Regions from separate parts of the Priestia sp. D51 genome, predicted to be linked through region 1. Evidence: riboswitches for the same ligand, from Rfam matches in the RefSeq annotation. Region 1 holds a riboswitch; each other region holds the start of a gene.
The links. A riboswitch is a leader RNA that binds a small molecule or an ion and turns the genes downstream of it on or off. The one in region 1 is predicted to bind thiamine pyrophosphate.
Positions count from the first base shown of each region.

Region 2: another riboswitch for thiamine pyrophosphate. It lies ahead of ACNHOZ_RS13390 (acetylornithine deacetylase); the one in region 1 lies ahead of ACNHOZ_RS23365 (thiamine phosphate synthase).
Region 3: another riboswitch for thiamine pyrophosphate. It lies ahead of tenA (thiaminase II); the one in region 1 lies ahead of ACNHOZ_RS23365 (thiamine phosphate synthase).
Region 4: another riboswitch for thiamine pyrophosphate. It lies ahead of thiM (hydroxyethylthiazole kinase); the one in region 1 lies ahead of ACNHOZ_RS23365 (thiamine phosphate synthase).

Region 1 covers NZ_JBLTIR010000007.1:72,114-76,095, forward strand. The annotation lists gene ACNHOZ_RS23345 (amino acid ABC transporter substrate-binding protein) at 1-142, opposite strand, end outside; gene ACNHOZ_RS23350 (fluoride efflux transporter FluC) at 484-882, shown strand; gene crcB (fluoride efflux transporter CrcB) at 883-1,269, shown strand; gene ACNHOZ_RS23360 (hypothetical protein) at 1,321-1,536, shown strand; TPP riboswitch at 1,695-1,796, shown strand; gene ACNHOZ_RS23365 (thiamine phosphate synthase) at 1,918-2,541, shown strand; gene thiO (glycine oxidase ThiO) at 2,525-3,652, shown strand; gene thiS (sulfur carrier protein ThiS) at 3,649-3,852, shown strand; gene ACNHOZ_RS23380 (thiazole synthase) at 3,858-3,982, shown strand, end outside.
Region 2 covers NZ_JBLTIR010000003.1:285,350-289,331, reverse strand. The annotation lists gene ACNHOZ_RS13405 (ABC transporter permease) at 1-7, opposite strand, end outside; gene ACNHOZ_RS13400 (ABC transporter ATP-binding protein) at 4-768, opposite strand; gene tenA (thiaminase II) at 761-1,432, opposite strand; gene ACNHOZ_RS13390 (acetylornithine deacetylase) at 1,438-2,715, opposite strand; TPP riboswitch at 2,830-2,932, opposite strand; gene ACNHOZ_RS13385 (MupG family TIM beta-alpha barrel fold protein) at 3,155-3,982, opposite strand, start outside.
Region 3 covers NZ_JBLTIR010000004.1:253,875-257,856, forward strand. The annotation lists gene ACNHOZ_RS18035 (TspO/MBR family protein) at 294-1,040, opposite strand; TPP riboswitch at 1,267-1,365, shown strand; gene tenA (thiaminase II) at 1,461-2,150, shown strand; gene ACNHOZ_RS18045 (aldehyde dehydrogenase) at 2,178-3,578, opposite strand; gene ACNHOZ_RS18050 (ArsR/SmtB family transcription factor) at 3,592-3,894, opposite strand; gene ACNHOZ_RS18055 (SDR family NAD(P)-dependent oxidoreductase) at 3,907-3,982, opposite strand, start outside.
Region 4 covers NZ_JBLTIR010000004.1:238,810-242,791, forward strand. The annotation lists gene thiE (thiamine phosphate synthase) at 1-388, opposite strand, end outside; gene thiM (hydroxyethylthiazole kinase) at 402-1,208, opposite strand; TPP riboswitch at 1,285-1,393, opposite strand; gene ACNHOZ_RS17965 (MFS transporter) at 1,570-2,787, opposite strand; gene ACNHOZ_RS17970 (TetR/AcrR family transcriptional regulator) at 2,884-3,483, opposite strand; gene ACNHOZ_RS17975 (GNAT family N-acetyltransferase) at 3,745-3,982, opposite strand, start outside.

The DNA of each region.
Region 1 (3,982 bases):
CTTTTTTCACTTTATTATATAAATCCTCTTGTGAAGATTTATTGTCTCCATTGTTTGCTTCATTTTTTGAGCTAGAACCGCATGCGGCAAGCACAACTGTGAAAGCTAATAGTAGCGACAAAAGTGCAGCAAATTTCTTCATTTTCTAAACCCCCTAGTATTCTGATAGGAAATGATACTCTGTGATACTAAACAAGAACACAGCAAAAGTCAACAAAAAAAACTTATACGATTAATGTGACTTAAAATAAGGGAAATATACCTTCTATACACGGTTTGTCATAAGGATACAGAAAGATTTTAAAATTTGGATTAAGTGGATTTTTAAGGGATATTTGAGGAGTAAAAAGGAAGTTTCATGCGACGATTTTCTCTTTCATTTTTTCATGACTTTTGGTGCAATAAACATATAGTTAAATGTTAAGGTAGAAATAAATTCCTTATGGTACACTTAAAGAAGAATTTATGAAACGGAGCGATATGATGAAAGCCATAAACTTAATCTCAATTGCCTTTGGTGCTATCGCTGGTACATATGCGCGTTATTTGCTAAATCTTTCCTTATTATATACGGGCTATCCAATAGGAACGGTAATTGAAAACCTATTAGGAAGCTTCATACTAGGCCTATTAACAGGATTTTTTGCGTGGAAAAAGCCAAAAGAATGGATAAAGCTTGGACTAGGAGTTGGCGTGTGCGGCGGTTTTACAACGTATTCAACCTTTGCAGGAGACGTCATTTCTCTCACTCAGCACCATTTATTTTGGGGAGCCATTTATGTCATTGTCTCTTTAGTAGGTGGAATCCTTCTTGCTTTAGCAGGCTATCTATGCGGTGAAGCGGCAGGGAAAAATTTAGTGAAAGTACATGAGGTGAAGTAAATGAGCATAGTGAGCTTGGCACTTGGCGGGGCAGCTGGAGGAATATGCCGTTATCTTTTGGGTTTAAAAGTTACAAAAACAGTTTCAAACCCTCCTTTTCCAGTCTCAATGCTGTTTGTAAACTTGCTCGGTGCGTTTGGGCTTGGTCTTTTTTACGGTAGTTATTATGGAAAGGTTCCGAGTCATGCTTATGATGATTCAATATTTTTAATAATTGGCATTGGGTTTTTTGGTGCCTTTACCACTTTTTCAACGTTTAGTGTGGAAACCGTACAGTTAATTCGGGAAAAATCTTATCGGAAAATGTTGGCGTACGTGGGGATTTCAGCATTTGGAACAGTTGGTTTATTTACAGTCGGTTTACTGGCAGGAACGTTTTTATTATAAGTAAAGAGAACGTTTCTAGTAGGGAAAAACAAAAAGACGGAGAAGTAGAGAATGGATAGAAAAGCAGAAGTTTGGAAATACATTTTGTTGATTGTAGCTGTTGCAGGTCAGATCATTGGTTTTTTATTTTTATTTATAAATGTTGTGGCGGCCTTTATTTTTTACGGTTTTTATATTCTAACTTTTATTATGTTACTCCTGCTGTTTATATGGGATCGGAAAAAGGAAAAAGACAAAGAAGAATTTGACGACTATACCGATTACTAACTATATAAAAAGCAGAATGATTCGGTGCGCCGGGCCTCTTAGTAAAGAAGCTTAAAAGATACATCTATAAAAGGAAGAGAGCCGTAAGAGCATAAAGAGATATTGTATTTACATCTAGTTGTGTTATAATTTTAAGTGCAAAAACAAAATCAATAAATAGCAATCACTAGGGGAGCTTTTTGAAGCTGAGACGGATGTATTTCGGACCCTTTGAACCTGATCTGGTTTGGACCAGCGTAGGGAAGTGGCGATCATGTTTACATAACGATGCATGCTAACCACTCTACGTTGTAGAGTGGTTTTTTGTATGTAATAAAGCCCTCTGCACAAGATGAAGTGATTGAAATTTCTCTTTATTCTGAATGGAAAGGTTTCGATCATGTGGATATTCCTAAATTTCATGTCATTACAACAGATAAGCAGCCAATCGAAGAGCTTCAAAAAATTTTAACGGCTATCGCGCCTTTTGCGGGCGCCATTCATATTAGAGAAAAAAAGAAAACGGCAAAGCAGATTCAATGTTTACTAGAAAGCCTACCATTTTGTCGCTCTAAAATTATTGTGAATGACCGAGTTGATGTAGCGCATGCTTTAAAAGCAAAAGGTGTACAGCTTGCCTATCATAGTTTAGACGTTTCGTTTGTTATAGACGCATTTCCTTCTCTTATTGTTGGAAAGTCAGTTCACTCTGTGGAAGAGGCTTTAGAAGCTGAAAAAGATGGTGCTCACTACATTTTATACGGACATATTTATTCAACACATTCAAAAAAAGAATTAAAAAGTCGAGGGATAGCGGCACTAAAAGAAGTAGTAGACGCTGTGCAGATACCGGTTATTGCCATTGGAGGAATTACACCTGTAAATGCCAAAGAGGTACTTCAAACAGGAGCACACGGTATAGCCGTGATGTCTGGTGTCATGCTTGCGCAAGATCCCCTGAAAGCGATTAAACAATATTCTCATATATGGACATCTGGAGGTGGAGAAAATGAAGCAGCATTATGATGTACTGTTAATCGGAGGAGGTATAATCAGCTCTTCTATCGCTTATCATTTGTCAAAACAAGGAGCGTCAGTAGCTATTCTTGAACGCAATCAAGTTGGTTGTGAAGCTTCAAGTGCAGCCGCTGGTATTTTAGGTGCTCAAGCTGAAATTGATGAAGAAGGTCCTCTTTTAGACCTTGCTATTAAGAGCAGAAGCATGTTTCCTGAACTGGTGAAGGAACTAAAAGAAAAAACGGCTATCGACGTAGAGCTCATTCAAAAAGGCTTATTAAAAGTCGCTGTAACAGAAGAAGATGCACACGTATTAAAGAAAAAAGCCGCTCAGCACCACCGGTGGGACAAAGATGTAAGATGGATCGATGTAAAAGAAGCGCGTTTGTTAGAACCCGGGCTCTCTCCAGACATATACGGAGCCATTACAATACCGGGAGACGGCCAGCTAGCTCCCGCTAAGTTAACACAAGCTCTTGCTCATGGAGCCTTGTATCACGGAGCAGATGTATTCGAATACTGTGACGTTCACTCTCTTATTATGGAAAATGAAACAGTAAAAGGGGTACAGACGTCCAAAGGCTCTTTTTATGGAGAAAAAGTAGTGATTGCAGCAGGCTCATGGGCTAAACGCTTTATTTCTTCTGAACATTTAGGCGAGGTGTTTCCTGTAAAAGGAGAGTGTATTGCTCTGCAAAGTCATAAGCCCCTGCTTTCTAAAACGATTTTTTTAGATGAAGGTTTTTACTTAGTCCCTAAGACTGGTGGAAGAATCGTAATCGGGGCAACTAAGCTGCAGCATGATTTTACTAAGACCGTTTCTGCACAAGGTATTCAATTTTTGCTGAATAAAGCTTCTGCGCTTCTGCCGGCCATTAAAGAAGCCACATTTGAAAAAGCATGGGCTGGTCTTCGTCCACAAACAAATGATGGCTGGCCTTATTTAGGAGAGCACCCTGAAATAGCGAATCTGCACATGGCTTTTGGCCACTACCGAAACGGTATTTTATTAAGCGCTGCAACTGGAAAAATTATGGCTGATGCTTTGTTAGGGAAAAAGCCAAATCATTCATTTTTTACATCATTTCAGCTAACGAGAGCAATGGAGGGAGTTCATTGAATCTAATTATTAACGGTAAGACCGTCACTGTCGGAGATGAAATTGAAACGGTAGAGCACTTGGTGCAGGCTCAGAGTCTGCATGAGCGAGTTGTAATTGTTGAATTAAACAAGAATATTTTGCAAAAAGAAGAACATAGCGATGCATGCTTAAAAGATGGAGATACATTAGAAGTTGTTTCATTTGTTGGAGGAGGATGAAGAGTATGTTAAAAATTGGACAATATACATTTAATTCACGTTTATTATTAGGAACAGGGAAATTTCCGGACTTTACGACTCAGCGTCAAGCGGTAGAAGAGTCGGAAACAGAAATTTTAACATTTGCTGT
Region 2 (3,982 bases), on a different contig from region 1:
TTTTCATGTGTTCACCTTCGATCTTAGCTGTTCAATTAAATAATCTTTCACATCAAGCACTCGCTGTTGATTCAGATCTTTTTGCGTTCGAGGTCTGCTAAGCGGCACTTGAATTTCTTCAAGACAACTTACTGGCTTGTCTGAAAAGATAAAAATGCGATCTGATAAAAAAAGCGCTTCATTGACGTCATGAGTGATAAATAAGATGCTATGCTTACGCTTTTGCCATTGGTCAAGCAGCCATTCCTGCATCGATAAACGTGTGATTGCATCAAGTGCACTAAAAGGCTCATCTAAAAGCAGCACGTTAGAACCGCTTAATACCGTCCGAAGAAAAGAAACGCGCTGCTTCATCCCTCCGGATAAATCACTTGGAAAACGGTTTTCATACCCTTTTAGGCCAAACTCTTCAAGCAGCTGAGACACTTGCTTATGAGCACTTGCTTTTGATACATTGTGAAGCTCAAGAGGCAGTGCTGCATTGTCTAGAATCGTACGCCACGGAAGCAGCAAATCTTGCTGCGGCATATAGCCTACTTTTCCTAGTCGCTTTTCATAAGACTTTCCGTTAATCACGATATCGCCTTCACTCTGCTGTTCAAGACCTGTAATAAGACGAAACAACGTACTTTTCCCAGAGCCGCTCGCTCCAACGATACTGACAAACTCGCCTTCTTTCACGTCTAAGTTTAATGATTTTAAAATCGCTTGATCACCGTTCTTGTACGTAAAACTGACGTTTTGAAAAGATAACACAGACCTATTCATGAATTGGCCACATCGCTTCGTTATAAGCCATATCCCAGAACATATACTCAAAACGCGTCGTATTCAAGAAAATTTCTTCAAGCTTTTCTAATTCCACTTCTGATTTATCTTCAGTAAGTGAGTCAAATAAATTGATACACCATGTCGCCAGTTCTCCAAATTCTTCTGAGCTGTACATTTCAATCCACTCACGGTAAAACTCATTGTTAGCTCCAGGCTTTTCACTAAGTTCTTTTCCTATTTCCCAGTAGCTCCACATACAAGGCAAAAGAGCGGCTACTAATTCAGCTAATGTTCCACTTTGACCAACGTGCAGCATATAGTACGTGTATGCAAGCGTTGTAGGAGATGGCTGCGCTTTTTCTAATTCTTTTTCGCTGATTTCAAATTTCTTGGCATACTCACGGTGCAGACTCATTTCTTCGTTTAATGTAGAGTCTAAAAGGGCTGCAAATTTCCCCATCGTTTGAAGATCGGTAGCTTTCATGGCTCCAATCGCAAATAATTTGGCATAATCAATTAGGTAAAGGTAATCTTGAATCATGTAGAAGCGAAACTTCTCCTTTTCAAGCGTTCCATCTCCCATCCCCTGTACGAAGGGATGATTATGATTTTGACGCCAAATAGGCTGCAGCTTTTCGTATAATCGTTCACTAAATTTCATGATGATCACTCCTTATGCGTATGCAGCCACGTATAAATGAACTGCACTATCACTTTTGTATATTGAACAAGCTGATTAATATCTAATTGTTCGTTCACAGCATGTGCATTTGCTAAATTTCCCGGACCGTAAATAGCGGCGGGAATTCCCGCATCAGCTAGCCATCCCCCGTCTGTTACGCTAGTTGACACATCAATTGGAGGCTTTTTCCCTTCCATTTGTTCATGAGTATTTGCAAGCAGCTGCACTCCTGCATGATTTTCATCAATTTCTAATGACGGAAAGATTTCTCCTCTGTCTTCAATCATTGATGTGCCTCCCCATTCAAAGGTTGGCAGATTATCTTTTAACCATGGATCTGCTTTTGCAATAGCTATAATATATTCTTCCACTTCTTTTGATACTTGGTCGTACGATTCATTAGGATAATAGTGAACGGTGATCCACAGCCTGCATTCATCTGCAATAAAAGCAGCATGTCTTCCGCCTTCGATTACTGCTGGATTAATCGTATTTGTCCCTGGCAAAAATCCTGGATAGCTCTTTGTAACAGCCCAGTGACGCTCCAATTCTTGTAGCCCTCCGATCACTTTTGCCATCTTTTCAATAGCGCTTGCGGCTAACAGGCCTCCTCCAGCATGAATCATACTTCGGCGTGTACCGTCATGATAGGTTTTACTGCTTTTTATCGTAATCCATCCCGTGATCACTCCGCCTTGACCTTGAATATGTAAATCACTTGTATCGACTACAAGCGCAAAATCAGCTGTATACCCTTTCTGACAGCATTGCAGCGTACCTGCCTCTCCTACTTCTTCTCCTACAACGGATTCAAAAATCAAGTCTCCTGGCAGCTCGATTCCTGCTTCTGTTAAAAGCTGAACTGCAAATAATGCTCCCGCCAAACCGCCTTTCATATCAGCAACTCCGCGTCCAATTATCATATTGTCTTTCACAACAGCTTCAAACGGATTGGTTTCCCAATTTTCATTTTCTTGTACCTCAGCAACATCCATATGGCCGTTAATAATCAAGCTTTGATAGTCAGCCGATTTTTGTCCTTTTAACGTTCCCACTACGATAGGGTCGTTAGAATATAAGTCCCACATATCAATGGAAAAACCGCAGTTTTTAAGAAAATCCGCTACGTACAGCTGCGCTTCATGAGAATTTCGTGCAGGAGGCGCTGGCGTTTTATACGAAACAAGCGTTGTTAATAACTGGATTAACTCTCCTTTGCGCTCCTCTACCTGTTTGACAAGCAAATCAATTGTTTCTTTCATGTATGACACCTTCCTTTACGCATAAAAAAACACTTCTTTCGCAGGAAAGAAGTGTTTTTGTTTATGTACACAAAATTATTATAACGAGTTCGTAAGGAAATCCCATACAAAACATCCATTACAATACCTCTTTCCTACGCTAGTATTACCTAGTTCAGGTTATAAGGGTTAAGACTTATCGTCTCTCTCAGCTTCGAAAGCACCCCTAGTGGTGTTGTATCTCTATGAAATTAATCTATTATCATATGTTTACCTGTAATAGTTTTATCATAGTAAAGCGTTTTATTCAATAGAAAGGTTCATGATATGGTAATGAAAATAGTTTCCTTTTTAGTAGTAAAAGAAAAAGCACACACCTTTTTCATGCAGTGTGTGCTCTTTGTTTTTGTGACATTACTAGTTAGCTATTGGCTTCTTTAAAAATACACCGTTTTTTCCTTCAGACAGTAATAAGCTCAAGCTTTTGCCCCGGTCTCACTAATGAAAGCAGCTCGTGATCTTCTTCTATTACATACCCAATCACATTCACATTAGCATTTGCAGACAAATTCCTTTTAGCTATTTGAACCTCTCCTCTGTAACGTCCGTAGCCATCATTGTCCATTGTAATTGCTCCGATTCTGCGTTCTACTGTATGAAATGGCAGCACTGGTTTTACAGATCGTGTATCAACCAATCGCAGAACGTCTCTTGATACATCCGGACGCACGCTGTACGTTCCCTGTATATGAGGTGAACGAATGCGTAGCGGAATAATGCGGTTTTCTTGATATTGAACTAAACGTTTTAATAAATTTGAACTGGCGTATGGATCTCCAATATAAACCTCCGTTACTCCGCATCCGTATAAATCTACTGCAGAGGTAAAAGGACATTTATTACGGTCTTTTTCTCTAGTAGGAAGTCCTTGATAAATAGGTCCTCTCTTTTCGCCTTCTCCAGGAATATAAGCACAAACTGGAATACAAAGTTCATTAAATAAATCTGTCTGCTGTTGAAAAAACGTTTCTTCAAGCCCTGTTTCAGGCCGCGGATAAAAATTATGCCAAGCAAGCAGCTGATGATGATGAAGACCTGCAGATAATAGCGCTTCTATTTCTAGTTTTGACACTGTACTTGCATTAAGGGCAATATAAAACTCATCCGCAAGTAAAATCGTTTCTTCTACGCTAAAGCCATCGTCTAGTCTAATACCTGATACGCCAAGTGAAGATAGAGTCATAAGGCTTTCGATACCTAAATGAACCGGTGTATGCTTAGATACATC
Region 3 (3,982 bases), on a different contig from region 1:
CTCCTATATAAACTATATGTAACGTATGTTGCCTTTTTCGTTTATTTCTAAACATATAGGCTCCAAACATAAAGCCTAGCATACTATAATAGCGGAACTTCAATTTAAAAAGTTGAATTTTTCATTATGCACCGATGCAACATGGAGGTTACGCTTATGACATTTATTTTATCATTCGTACCAATTGTTGTTCCTTTTGGTATTTTAATTAGCTTAATTGCTTTTACAGCTGCTTTTTTACAATCAAAAGAGCATCATAAAAAGCTCTAGCTTACAAAAGCTAGAGCTTCTTTTTAAAAACGTCTATAGCGTTTAATCAGTCCCACAATAATAGCAATTGCTAATAAAACAATCGAGATGATAACAGTAATGACAATTGGCTGATTTCCACTTTGTTTCACCGCAATGGCAATATAAGCCCAAATAAAAACAAGCGGATAAACAGCGTCTCGGTTTTTTAATGTAAACATAATGCCCAGCGCAGCCCCTACCAGCAGCATAATAATCGTCCATGCTAATTCATTTAGGCCAAGCAAGTGCTGTATTCCATTTGCTTGAAATACGACAAATACATTAACAATAGTCGCAACAGAAATCCATCCAAGATAAAGCGAAATCGGCAGACGCATAAACCATGTCGTCATCCGAGAATGCTGAATAATGGAATATACAATCATTAATGTGCCTAAAATAAAGAGCATAACTAAAAGGGATAACTTATAGTAATCGTTTTGGAAAATAAAGATCCACGCACTATTTAACAAACAGTTTAGAAAAAACCAAATGCCTATACGTGCATATATTTCTTTTTGATCTTCTCTTGCAAAAAATTGGCGTATAACCCAAATGGTTAATAACAAATAAATAACGCCCCAGATAGCAAAGGCATAACCGGCTGGTGTAAACAACGTAGGAACTTGCGCAGAAGCCTCTGCCGTTGTTTTGCCTCCTATTGGAATCGCATTTGCTAAATAATTCACAAGAAGTGTAATAGCCAAGCCTACTGTATTTAATACAGCATACAAACGAAATTTTGCCATTTTGTTCTCTCCTTTCTTCTATTTATATGAGAATGTTTCGGAGACGAAAACGGCTCTTCCCTTCATTAATACCTCTTCTTCCCTAAAAATATGCATTTTTAAACAAAAATGATTAAAAATAGCTTCAAGAAGCTACCTCTTTAAGAGATAAAAACCGTTAGGGAACAATTTTCCATAACGCTTTCTATTTTTCAGAATATATGGTAAGTTAAACATAGACTAATAGGAAGTCCACTAGGGGTGCCGACCGGCTGAGACAAGTTTTCTTGATCCCTTTGAACCTGATCTGGCTCATACCAGCGTAGGAAAGTGGCAATGTTCAGTTTTGTACTGTCCTTTGCCACTCCGTTTATAAACGGAGTGTTTTTTATTTCCTTTATGTGCTTGTTTGTGACTTCCTCATATTAAAGGAGGATTTTGATGTCATTTTCATCTCAATTAAGACAAGAAGCAAACTATATTTACGAAGCCATTTTTAACCACCCTTTTATTAAAGGAATTGCTGAAGGAGACGTGCCAAAAGAGGCGCTTATTCACTACGTTTCTCAAGACTACGAATACTTAACAGCATTTGTCCGCATTTACGGCGCTGCTTTAACAAAATGCCGCACGCGTACCGAAATGGAAGCCTTTAATGCCGGCATTTCTACGGTATTACATAGTGAAGTACACCCTCATAATAATTTTTGTGACGTAGCAGGCGTACGCTATGAAGACCTCCACACTGAGGCTCTTTCACCAACGGCCAGCCACTACATTAACCATATGACAAGCGTTGCGCATACAGGCAGCTTAGCGGAAATCATTGCCGTGCTTCTTCCATGTCCGTGGACGTACGTTGAAATTGGCCAGCGCATTACGGAACAAGTAAATCCATCTCCTTCTCATCCTTTTTATGAATGGATTCAGTTTTATAATAATGAAGAAATGAATGGCACAACACAATGGTTTTGTAACAAGCTTGATGAACTCGCCGAACAAGCGACTGAAGAAGAACGTAATCGTATGAAAGATCACTTTATCAAAAGCTGTGAGCTGGAGTATTTATTTTGGGAAATGGCGTATACACAAGAAAAATGGCCGCTTTCTCAGCTTTCACTTTCAAAATAACGAAAAAGCCTCCTATCAGGAGGCTTTTTATTTCAATAATTTTTTAATCATTTTCAAGTTTTGTTTCTCTGAAGGATAGCGGAATGACAAATCAAACTTGGTTGTTTGAGACAGCATGCTTTTAAAATGAGAAAATGTCTGAAAGCTGTCTTTTCCATGATATTGGCCCGTACCGCTTTCTCCAACTCCGCCAAAGGGTAAATATGGCGTAGCGATATGCATAAGCGTATCATTTATACAGCCTCCTCCAAATGAAAGACGCTCCGTTATGACATTTTGTACATTTGCACTTTCCGTAAACAAGTAAAGAGCTAACGGCTTAGCTTTTTCTTGAACTTTATGAATAACTTCGTCTAGCGTTTCGTATTCAATCATAGGAAGAATAGGCCCAAAAATTTCTTCTTGCATAACGTCTGATGTCCAGCTTACTTCACTTAACACCGTAGGTTCTATTGTGAGCGTACTTTTATTATACCCGCCTCCAACTATAGCGTTTCCGTCTTTTAAAAACTCAACTAGCCGAATAAAATGGCGCTCACTGACAATACGGCCGTAGCGCTCACTTTCAAGCGGATTACTACCGTAAAATTGATAAATCGCTTCGCGAAGTTTCTCCACTAGCTGCGCTTTTACCTTTTTATGCACGAGCAAATAATCGGGAGCAACGCACGTTTGGCCTGCATTCATTCCTTTGCCAAACATAATTCGCTTCGCTGCAAGATCTAGGTTTGCATCTTCATGTACAATGCACGGACTTTTTCCTCCTAGCTCCAGCGTGACGGGAATAAGCTGCTTCCCTGCTTCTTGCATAATAATTTTCCCTACATTTACACTTCCCGTAAAGAAAATATAATCGAGGGGCTGCTTTAAAAGCATGCTCGTCGTGTCTACAGCGCCTTCAATCACCGTCACAAATGCGGGATCAAAAGCCTCAGCTAGTAATTCTTGTATAACCCGAGATACGCTAGGCGTTAATTCAGAAGGCTTTATAATCGCCGTGTTTCCAGCGGCAATCGCTCCTACTAAAGGAGACAGCGCTAATTGAAACGGATAGTTCCACGGAGCAATAATTAACGCGACTCCATACGGTTCAGGCACAATTTTCCCTTTAGAGCCCACGTGTGTTAAAGCGGTTTTTACTTTTTTAGGCTTCATCCATTTTGCTAAATGCTTAAGCGTAAACCGAATTTCCTCTAGTAAAATCCCAATTTCCGACGTGTACGCCTCTACTTCAGATTTATTCAAGTCTTGTTTTAAAGCATCCATAATTCTCTGCTCGTTTTGTTTGACTGCGTCTCTGAGCTTATTCAGCGCTTGAATGCGGCTGCTGATGCTCTTTGTCTTTTGTGCATAGAAATACTGCTTTTGTGTAGAGACAATATGTTCAATGACCGTTTCATCTGTGATATAGAATTGCTCGTGGTTCATCTCTTTCATCTCCCTATAAACATTCAGCTTCAACTGTAGCAAGCAAGCTTTTTAATAGCTCAACTGCCTCGTTTAAAGCCAATGAATAATATCTCTGCGTTCCTTTTTGCTCAATTTGCACAAGCTTTTGATCACGTAAAATTTTTAAATGATGAGAAATTGCCGGTCGTGATAAAGTAGACTCGTTTGCAATTTCATTAACGGTTAAAGGCTCTTTTTCCGCGAGCAGCAAAATAATATCTTGTCTTGCTGAATCACTTAGAGCCTGAAAAATAGGAATGCTGGCACGAAATAACTCCACTGCTTTTTCACTCATAAATATTCTCCTTTATTTAATTTCTTGTGTTCTGCGGACAACGGATGAAAGCCACTTTCTTGGTACAAAGCGCGGGATGAAGGTGGCG
Region 4 (3,982 bases), on a different contig from region 1:
CCGCCCCGTCTTTTATCGCTTGCTGCAGCTCTTGTACATTATGAACAGAGACGCCCACAATTCCTTTTCCTATTTTTTCTCGAACAATATGAGCTTTTTCATCTTCTTGTCCAATATGAATGCCATCTGCTTGTAAGCGGATCGCTAAGTCAAGATCATCATTCACAACAAAAGGAACGCTGTGCTGCTGACAAATTTGCTGAAGTTCTTTCGCCAGCTGATATTTCGCTTCTCCTGTTAAGGCACCCTCGCCTTTTTCACGAAATTGAAACACGGTAACGCCGCCTTCAATTGCTTCTTTTAATACTTCTTTCGGATCTTTTTTACAGTTATTGCTGCCCATTATAAAATAAACTTTCAGCAGCTTTTTAATTTCTTCGTTTGTCATTTTCCCGCTCCTTTTAACGTTGATGTACTCTTGCATATGATTCAATATCCTGTCCAGATAAAAGATGAAGCTGATTTAACAGCTCAATTTGAAAGCTCCCCGGCCCTTCTTCACCTTTTTTCGCTGCGGCGATTTCACCTGCCACTCCGTAAAAACTTAAAGCAGCAACGCTTGCCTCGACATATTCTTTTTCTACAGCCGCGAAAGCTCCTATAATTGATGTCAGCAGACATCCAGTACCCGTCACCTTCGTAAATAACGGGTGACCGTTGTCTACTGTATACGTTGTGTTTCCATCGGTGATCACATCTTGTTTCCCCGTAATAACAATCACTGTATCTAATTTGTTCGCTGCTTTCTCAGCAAGTTCAATGACGTCTCCTTGCCCTTCTAATGAATCAACGCCTTTAATGAGCCATGACTCGCCTACTACATTCGCAACTTCAGCAGCGTTACCGCGAATAACGGCAATATTTAATTCTTCTACAAGCTGACGTGCCACTTCTGTACGAAACGGTGTCGCTCCGGCTCCTACAGGATCGAAAATAACCGGCACGCCATTTTCATTTGCTGATTTTCCTGCTATTCTCATCGCTTCTACTTCTTGAGCCGTCAGTGTACCCATATTTAAGACAAGCGCTCCGGCGATTCGAGCCATATCAGCCACTTCTTCCTTCGCATAAGCCATAACAGGTGACGCTCCTATGGCAAGCAGTCCATTTGCTGTAAAATTGGTTACCACAACATTCGTAATATTATGAACAAGCGGACTTGTATCTCTTACTTTTTCTAATTGAGCTGAAATTTTACTAATATCCATGTTCTCTCACTCTTTTCATTTAGTTTTAACACTGCAAAAAAAAAGACAAAAAAGCACCTTGCATGCGCAAAGTGCTTTGGTATGTACTCACATTCCCTGCGCTGGCATTATCCAACAGGTTCAAATGGTCAACAGGCGCCCCTGTACTCTCAGCCTGCCCCGCGCAAGCTCCCATACTATTTATTACTACGTTTAAAGTTTACTATTAACTTTTTTTATTTGCAACCATTTCACTGTTTTGCCCATAAAATAAAGCTTCGTTATAGGCTGAGTGGTGTTGTAAATCTTACAGCTTTACTAAAAGCATCATTAAAAGACCTCCAGTAAACTACTGGAGGTCTTCTATCTCCTAAAAATTCTATCATTTCTCTTGAATCGCTTGATTTCTCACAGCTGTTTTTCGGTCCTTCCCTGCTCTTAAAGATAAAAGAAAACAAAGCAGCAGTACAAGTGCAGCTGATACGTACGGATAATTAACGTTTATATCAAAAAGAAAGCCTGCGACAACGGGTCCAATAATATTCCCAAGACTTGTATAAGCAGAATTTAGTCCGGCTACATACCCTTGGTCGTCTTGTGCCATCATCGACATTTGCGTGCTTATTGCCGGACGTAAAATATCTGTTGCTAAAAAGACGATAAATGTTACAACAATAATAAGCCAGTACGTGTGCACAAATAGCGTAAGTAAAATAAAAAGTCCCGTCATCATCAAGCAAAACGAAATGACTCTTTTTTCACCGAACTTATTTAAAATCCAGCCAAAAATCGTAACCTGCACAACAGCTCCTGCAATAGAGCCAAACGTAATAACAAACGCAATATCTTTTGGCGTAAAGCTAAATTTATGATCAACAAATAGTGAAAAGATCGTTTCATAATTGGATAATCCAAACGATGTCACAAAAACGATAATTAAACTTAAAAAATAAGGTTCTTTGTAGGAATTCATAAGCTGCAGTAGCAGCCGATCTTCTTTTGGATTCTCATTGTTTGAAACAGCATGATCTTGTACAGGACGAGACTCCGGCAAAACAAAAAGCGTAATCACTGCAGCCAAGCCTCCTGCTACTGCGGCCATGTAAAATGGCACGCGCATGCCGTATTCAGCTAAAAAGCCTCCAATACCGGGCCCGATAATAAATCCTGTTGTAATCGCTGCCGTCACATAGCCCATTCCTTTAGCGCGTTCTTTAGCAGACGTCACGTCCGCTGTATAGGCCATAACAGCAGGCATAATAAGCGCGGCCCCGACCCCACCTAGCATTCTGGATACAAATAATAAAAGAGGTGTACTCACTGAACCAAAGAACCATTCAGACAGGGCAAAAACAATCATTCCCGCTACAATAATTTTCTTTCTCCCTAACGAATCGGATAATCGCCCCGCTAAAGGCGAAAACAGAAATTGAGTTAGTGAAAACACCGCTACTAAAAGCCCCATCACGCTGCCGTTGATATGAAGCTCCGTCATATAGGTTGGCATAATTGGAATAACGAGACCGATTCCCGTAAAGATAATAAAAATATTTAGCATGAGCAGCAAAATCGCCGCTCGATTTCTTAACAATAATGACATATAAACCTCCTGATTACAAAAATACTGAACGTTCGGTCTATAAAAATACAAAATAATGAGGGATTACTCATTGCCACAATAAGCATCCCCGCTTATTTAAGAAGACCTTGCTATAATTCCGTTTAAAAATACATCGATTGCTGAATGGTAAAGCTGCAGGGCATTTTCCGTACTCGTTTTTCGAGACATGCGGCTCATTCCAACAAACAGCCCTTCTAAAATTACTGCAAGCTGCTCTGCATTTTTATGAGAAAACTCGCCTTCATCGATGCCCTGTTGCAAAAGTTCCCGGTTAAACTCCACGTGTCGTTTCACCATCTCATCAATTCGCTCTTCGATGTCGCTGCCCTTTTCCTCGTTGTTAAAAAACTCATCGGCAGCTTTCGTAAGAGGATGATTCAAATCATCTAAAATGATTTGCTCCGCTATTCCAAAAAGCTTATCTCTTGTTGTTTTGTAAAGAGACTCTCTTTCTTTCCAGTTTCGTTCCCACTCAAGATCCCATTCGTCTATTAAATAAAGAAAAAGCCCTTCTTTACTTTTAAAGTGATAATAAATATTCCCTTTACTGCTTCCCGTAGCTTCTACAATTTCTTCAATAGATGTAGCTTTATAGCCTTTTTGAGAAAACAATGCTTTAGCGGCATCTGCCACTTTTCTTTTGGTTTGTTCACTTTGAAGCTTTTTTTTATTCAAGCTATTTCCACCGCCCCGTACATTTATTATTTATACTGAACATTCGTTTTGTATTATCTGACACCTATACTACATAGGAAAAACCTTTTTGTCTAGTGAGAAAACCTAGTTTATACCTTTTTATATGAATCATTACCAAAACAAAGCCTCCTAAAAAGGCTTTGCCTAAAAAGCTTACTTGCTAACAGGATAAATGACCGCTGCTTGCCCGCACAGTTTGCATACAAATAAACAAATCATCTGCGCCTTCTTTCCTGTCTTTTACTCATTCAATTTCTTTGTCATAAACACACTGTATGGATCTTCTTTGTAGGTAGAAAACGGTTCGCACTCGTAAAATCCAAAACTGGCGTATAGCTTTCTAGCCGGTTCAAAAGCGGGTGCGGATCCTGTTTCTAAGCTTAAGCGTCGGTACCCTCGTTTTTGCGCTTCATTTATTATGTACTGCAGCAGCTCTCTAGCAATTCCTTTCCGTAAATGAGCGGTAGCTGTTCGCATC